Regions from separate parts of the Virgibacillus ainsalahensis genome, predicted to be linked through region 1. Evidence: riboswitches for the same ligand, from Rfam matches in the RefSeq annotation. Region 1 holds a riboswitch; the other holds the start of a gene.
What was found. A riboswitch is a leader RNA that binds a small molecule or an ion and turns the genes downstream of it on or off. The one in region 1 is predicted to bind preQ1.
Positions count from the first base shown of each region.

Region 1 (3,389 bases):
AGCTAATGCAAGATTTACATCACTGTCGAATCTGTTACTGCCTTTGATAATATGGTTTAAAGGAAGCGAAACAAGGTCTTGCCAACAATTAAGTGGGAAGACCTTTCTCATTCCCAACACTTGAAAGATGTTATTCTTTTGTACAGATTGCTTTTCATTTTTTCTTTTTGGGGGTATATTTTAAAAGAGGTGCTACGAAATAGGAGTGATTTCTTGGTATTTGTTATATTTATTTTAGCAGCTGCACTTACTGTGTACACGGCAATGAAATTATCGGAGTCTGCCGATGTCATTAGTGAAAAGACCGCAATGGGTGGAATGATTGTCGGTACGATTCTTTTAGCTGGTGCAACGTCATTGCCTGAGGTTACGACAAGTTTCTCAGCTGTAATTATCGGAAATGTAGATATTGCAATTGGAAATATGCTTGGATCCAATTTGTTTAATCTGTTGATTCTTGCTGGTTTCGATTTGTTTTTTAGAAGAAAACAGTTATATCATCTGGTGAGTAGAAGCCATCTATATTCCGCGATTTTAGGGCTATTCTTAATGCTGATGGTCACCCTTTCACTGGTTCTTAAAATTGATTATACGATTATTGGAATTGGTGTGGATTCCTTATCGGTGTTAGTTGTTTACATAATTGGAATGGTGATAATCAGTAAATTACCATCACCGCCTGAAGAAACAGAAGGGGACAGGGAACCGGTAGAGCCTGGGAAAAAGAAAAACATTACGGTTAAAAAAGCAACGATTGTTTTTATCATTGCTGCTATTGTAATAATGGTAGCAGGTTCTATACTTTCCATTACAGGTGATAAAATTGCTGTTATAACAGGGATGGGTTCTAGTTTTGTCGGTAGTTTCCTGATCGCAGCAACAACTTCATTGCCGGAAGCTGTCTCGGTTTATGCCGCACTTCGCTTGCGAAACATAAATCTTGCAGTCGGCTCGATTCTTGGAAGTAATATGTTCAATATGGTGATTTTGGCAATTTCTGATGCAGTGTATCAGGGTGGTTCGATTTTAGTTGATGTGTCACCATCTAATTTATATACAGCGATTGGTATTTCGGCGCTTTCCATTGTGCTTATCTGGGCACTGATGCGGAACCGTTCCATGTCACTGTGGTCATACAGTATACCATCAATTATCACGGTCATCGGTTATTTTGCCGTTTCATATTTGATTTTTATAAACTAATAAAAAGATATTTAGGGGAGTGTTGGGAAAAATGAAATATTTTGCTGTGTTTTCACCAATGAAGGATGAAGAAAAAAGCAAACAGTATCGTCCGCAGCATCTGGAGTATCTGGATGAGAAGGGGAAGGAAGGACATGTATTTGCAAAAGGCCGCTTCACTGACGGTGCAGGCGGATTGGTTATCTATAAGGCTGACAGCTATGAGGAAGTGGAAGAAATCGTGAAGCAGGATCCATACGTTGTAAGTGGTGCCAGAGGATATGAAATACACGAATGGGAAATGAGAACAGAGTAGAAACACCCCTTTTTTAATTTATTAACCAAAGTTCGAGAGTGACAGGCGAGCGTTGATGTTGTATAATGATTTATTGAAAACTGCAGAGGTTCTTAGCTTTAACCCTCTTAAAAAAACTAAGACAGATGATGCGATTATATTGCCATGTGCCTTAGGGGTACATGGCTTTTTGCTGTATTTGGAAAAAAACTGGCTATCAGTGTGACAAGGCCTGGAAATCTGCCAGGTTTAAAAAAGGGAGGTTATGCAGATGAACGAACAGGATCTTTCCAATCTGACTTTATTGGGAAATCAAGGTACGACCTATGATTTTGACTATAATCCGAAATTGCTGGAGACATTCGATAATAAACATACGAATCGGAATTACTTCGTTAAATTTAACTGCCCGGAATTCACGACGCTTTGTCCGATAACCGGTCAGCCTGATTTCGCAACCGTATATTTAAGCTATGTTCCGGATGTAAAGATGGTGGAGAGCAAGTCGTTAAAACTCTACTTGTTCAGCTTCCGCAATCATGGCGGCTTTCATGAGGATAGTATGAATATTATCATGAATGACCTGATTGAATTAATGGCTCCTCGCTATATTGAGGTGTGGGGGAAATTCACCCCTCGTGGCGGGATTTCAATTGATCCTTATTGTAATTACGGAAAACCTGGAACAGAATTTGAAAAAATGGCAAATCATCGTATGATGAACCATGATATGTATCCGGAAAATATAGATAATCGTTAAAGAGTCAAAAGAGGGCAGGCGAGGATTTTTCTCTGTACAGGAGAGGATCAGTTAGATGTTTATTTACTTAAATGCCTTATTTGTTGGATTACTAGTTGTATCCAATATTTTAGGTGTAAAATTATTCAATGTTGGCGAATTTATGTTGCCTGCAGCGGTAATTGTGTACGTCGTAACGTTTATAATTACAGATGTAATCGGTGAAGTTTATGGAAAAGATGCCGCACGAAAAACGGTGCAGGCGGGTTTTTTCACACAGGTTATTGTCATGATTTTTATTTTCATAGCAATTCAATTGCCTGCAGCACCAGCTTTTGGCTTTCAGGCAGAATTTGAAACAATTCTTGGAGGAAGCTTCCGTGTTATGTTGGCGAGTCTCTTGTCCTATTTGGCCAGTCAGCATTTGGATGTCAGCATTTTTCATCGCTTAAAAGCAAAACATGGAAAGAAAAAGTTGTGGTTACGTAATAATCTATCTACTATGACAGCACAGCTTGTGGATACAACGATATTCATTACGGTTGCATTCTGGGGAATCGTGCCTGTCAATGCTTTATTGGGCATGATAGTGACGCAATATGTATTTAAGGTCGTTGTCGCACTTGTTGATACACCAATTGTTTATTTGTTGGTGAGAATGGCCGGGAAGTCGAAAAGCATACAGATGGAAGCAGCAGAATTACGTCCTTCTTCATGAGGGGCGTATTTTCATTTGGCAGTTAAGAAAGGAAAAAACTTTCTTACTGCATAAGTTCAGGCTAAGGTTTTATCGTCATAAAAGCTTGGGCATTTAGCCAAGTTTAAAAAAAGTTCCTGACAGATTTATAGGTAAATAGTATAAATTTATGATTGAAAGCTTCAAACATATTGACAACGCTTACAGAATGATGTTAAATTATATGATACAAGTTAATGACGTGGTGGAGATATGGAGACCCATACAACAATAGAACTTCCCTTAGGGAAAGTATGTCTATTGGAGTATGGGTCTTTTTTGCGTGCTGCCAAAATCTACCGTTTTATCGTTGAATGGGTGACAAGCGAGTACGATCTACCATCTCAGCTTGTAATATCACTAGATTAATAATCTTAGAGGGAGTGATTGGATGCCTGAATTTTTAGCTGAATTGATTGGTACGATGATTTTGATTA
Region 1 is NZ_AP043943.1:953,951-957,339, forward strand. It holds gene ACZ427_RS04405 (sodium:calcium antiporter) at 214-1,203, shown strand; gene ACZ427_RS04410 (YciI family protein) at 1,235-1,498, shown strand; PreQ1 riboswitch class I at 1,578-1,624, shown strand; gene queF (preQ(1) synthase) at 1,743-2,237, shown strand; gene ACZ427_RS04420 (queuosine precursor transporter) at 2,293-2,934, shown strand; gene ACZ427_RS04425 (MIP/aquaporin family protein) at 3,344-3,389, shown strand, end outside.

Region 2 (3,389 bases), 1.6 Mb from region 1:
AACGGGGCTGCATTGTATCTCCCAGTTCCAGATCAGAGGATAAAGGTATACCTTTCTTAAAGAAAGGATGCACATTTTCTTCTGAGGCTAGGGGCTCGTTTAAACAGGCATATAAAGATAGACCATCACCAAGAAGAACAAGACCATAATGAAAGTTAAACAAACGTTTGTTGAATTGACCCAGTGACTCTATGATTCGTTCTTCCCGCTCTTCTTCCTGCTTAACAAAAACCTGAATTTCATCCCCTGGTTCATTGATCAGGAATTGTTTATAATGTTCACTGCAAAGTAGGCCTGCATAGGAGTCTTCCTTCTCTACCACATCGACCCCATGCTTATAAAGGATAACTTTAGGAATATCAGGAAAATCGTTAAACGAGTAAGGGCTTTGATGTTTATCATTCCAAAAAGGTTTCCTGTCAAAATTCTTCCAGCCGTAATCATGCATATGAATCGCATATTCCACAGATTTTCTTTGTTCTGTCCCTTGAAATAATGCATCCTTCCATTTAGCCATGATCTTTCCTGAAACCTGGGCATGGTGATCCTGTTCAATCATTACAAATTCATTCGTGCGTTCCCTGACTATCATCAACGATCATCCTTTCTACTCATTTTACCCATCATGTATATTCTAAGTATAATCAAAAATGTTGGAGTGGCAAAATATAATGAGCCAGTTTTTAATAATGAAATAGGCTGGAACGGGAAGAGTATTAGAAAAATTTGGCTTTTACCAACTTGTGACAAAAGCCAAAACGGACTTATACAGTAAGAAAGTTTTACTTTTGTATGAAAAACAACGCATGCGCTTAGCCACCTTGCTGGTTTTATCTACATAAAATAACTTCACCATCCGCAATGAATGGTGAAGTACATCATCTATATAAGTTTATCAAAGCGTAAACGTTTATTTAATGCATACATAATCGGTATACCCGCAGCGAGTACAACAATTTCACCTGCAGCTGTTGTTAGCCATGTGAACAGGAATGGCAGGGCAAGAGCCAAGTTTAATTCGAATGCGATGATAAACATATTGAATGTAAAGACGAGCGTGTTGGCAATCAGCAATATCCAAATGTTTTTAATATACTTTGCAAGAAAAATAATAATTCCCAAAGAAATAGCAGAATGTGCCACACCAAATACCAGGTCGTAAATTCCTAACGGTGAGAAAAGCAAATTGGTTAAAAACACACCCAATACGATCCCGAAAAAGTATTTTCTATTAAAAACAATAAGATGGTTAAACATTTCGGAAATACGGAATTGCACATTCGTAAATCCAAATGGCTGAATTACCATGGATACAGCAATATACAATGCTGCCAACACGGCATTTACTACCAGTGTTTTCGATTTCATATTTCATTCGCTCCCTAGTTTTTTTTCGTGGGATGGTTACGAACCACGTTTTGCAACTAAACTAGTATAGTACAAAAAGACAGGAATGAAAAGAGGATTTCAATGCCATGCTTAAATTGAAGAGAAGTCAGTTGACAATACGTGTAATAGGAAATATAATACTTACATAAAGTAACCAAGTGAAGACTTGTAATAAAAGTGTTTATATAAAAGAAAATTGAAGGAAGAGGAAGATAAATATGGAAAAGAAGTTTTTTGAAAAACCGGTGACATATATTGGTGAAGTTAGTATTAACGTAACAGATCTGGAAAATTCACTTACTTTTTATAAGAATGTTGTCGGATTTCAAGTGCTCGAACAGTCTGGTCGTAAAGCTGTGTTAACAGCAGATGGGAAAACACCTTTACTCACGATTGAGCAACCTGAAGATGTTGTACCGAAAGAGGGAAGGACCACTGGATTATTTCACTTTGCAATTCTTCTGCCATCACGTGCGGACCTTGCAGCGTTTCTAAGAAATCTTATTAAGAAGGGAGGCCCCCAATTAAGGTTGGGAGCATCTGACCATATTGTAAGTGAAGCACTTTATTTTTCCGATCCGGATGGGAATGGAATAGAAATTGCCCGTGACCGTCCGTCTTCCGAATGGAATTGGAAAGAAGGCGAGGTAACGATGAGTACAGAGCCTCTGGATGGAGATGGGCTCCTTGCGGAAAGTGATAAAGAATGGAATATGCTGCCAGAAGATACAGTAATGGGACATATCCATTTGCATGTTGCTGAACTGGAAAAGACGGAAGAATTCTACATGCAGGGGCTTGGCTTCAACATTGTTACAAACTTCCCTGGTGCGCTTTTTACATCAACCGGTGGCTACCATCACCATATTGCATTAAATGTCTGGAATGGAACGGGCGCACCAGAGCCGGCAACAAATAGTGCGGGATTAAGGTGGTACACGATTGTATTTCCGGATGAGACTGTAAGAAGAGAAGCGGTTGATCGATTAAAGAAGATTGGTGCGGGTGTAACTCAAGCAAATGATTATTATGTTGTGAAAGATCCATCTGGTAATACAATACAGATGAGAGTGAATGTTTAAAAAATGTAAACGGCTCACTTTTGGGAGGAAATACTCAATATCATAGTAAATAATGAAGAGAGCCGCATAGCTGGAGAACAAAAAAGGTCAGATTAGATTTAATCTGACCTTTTTTAATATGTTAAATTATTGTTCTTCATTGGACATCTTGTACATATATATGAAGTGATGTTAAATAGGATGGAGGGTAATTAATGCAGTATTACTATGGGAACCAGATGCCTTTACGTGTTCTTGATGAGGCCGAGTTTTGGAAACATCAGGAAGAAGAACATACTGTTGTTATTAGGGAGCTTGTGGGAAATCTTGAACAGAAATATGTAGAGGCATTAAAAGATTGGGAAAAAGAATTTGCGAAAGCACATCAGCGAGTAACAAGATATATTGAGACAGTAAATCGTTCAAATGGACAGGTTTCTCAAGCACTTCATCAGGATATTATGCAGCTTGTTACTTTTTGTTTGCAGCAAAGTGAAGCCTTTATTGAATTTTGCCGTACAATTATGGAGGAAAGTCAACCTATTAGCACCAATCAAACAGCCAAGGTTGTATTGAATCATATTATTGTTGAATCAGAGTATTTTATTGGAGTCGCACAAACAATCCTGTATCAGCAGTAATTCTGTCAATATAAAAATAATACGAAATAGTCCTTATTAATGGGGTAGCCATTATAAAGGGCTTTTTCTTTTGGAAATTAAATAAGAACACCTTTAACATCATTATTTTAATTTAACTTTTTTCGTTTATAATAATAGGAAATGAATAGGAAAAACTACTAGAAAAATACTGTTATAAAGGAAGAGCATCAATGACTTATATTTTATTAATTGCTGGTTTTGCATTGCTCATTAAAGGAGCGGATCTTTTTGTGGATGGTTCCTCCAATATTGCAAGGCTGCTTCGTATACCGCCTAT
Region 2 is NZ_AP043943.1:3,200,565-3,203,953, reverse strand. It holds gene ACZ427_RS15795 (DUF3891 family protein) at 1-592, opposite strand, end outside; gene ACZ427_RS15790 (QueT transporter family protein) at 883-1,368, opposite strand; PreQ1 riboswitch class I at 1,377-1,421, opposite strand; gene ACZ427_RS15785 (VOC family protein) at 1,608-2,471, shown strand; gene ACZ427_RS15780 (DUF2935 domain-containing protein) at 2,666-3,091, shown strand; gene ACZ427_RS15775 (calcium/sodium antiporter) at 3,283-3,389, shown strand, end outside.
Region 2: linked by a shared signal. The riboswitch ahead of ACZ427_RS15790 (QueT transporter family protein) and the one ahead of queF (preQ(1) synthase) in region 1 are both predicted to bind preQ1.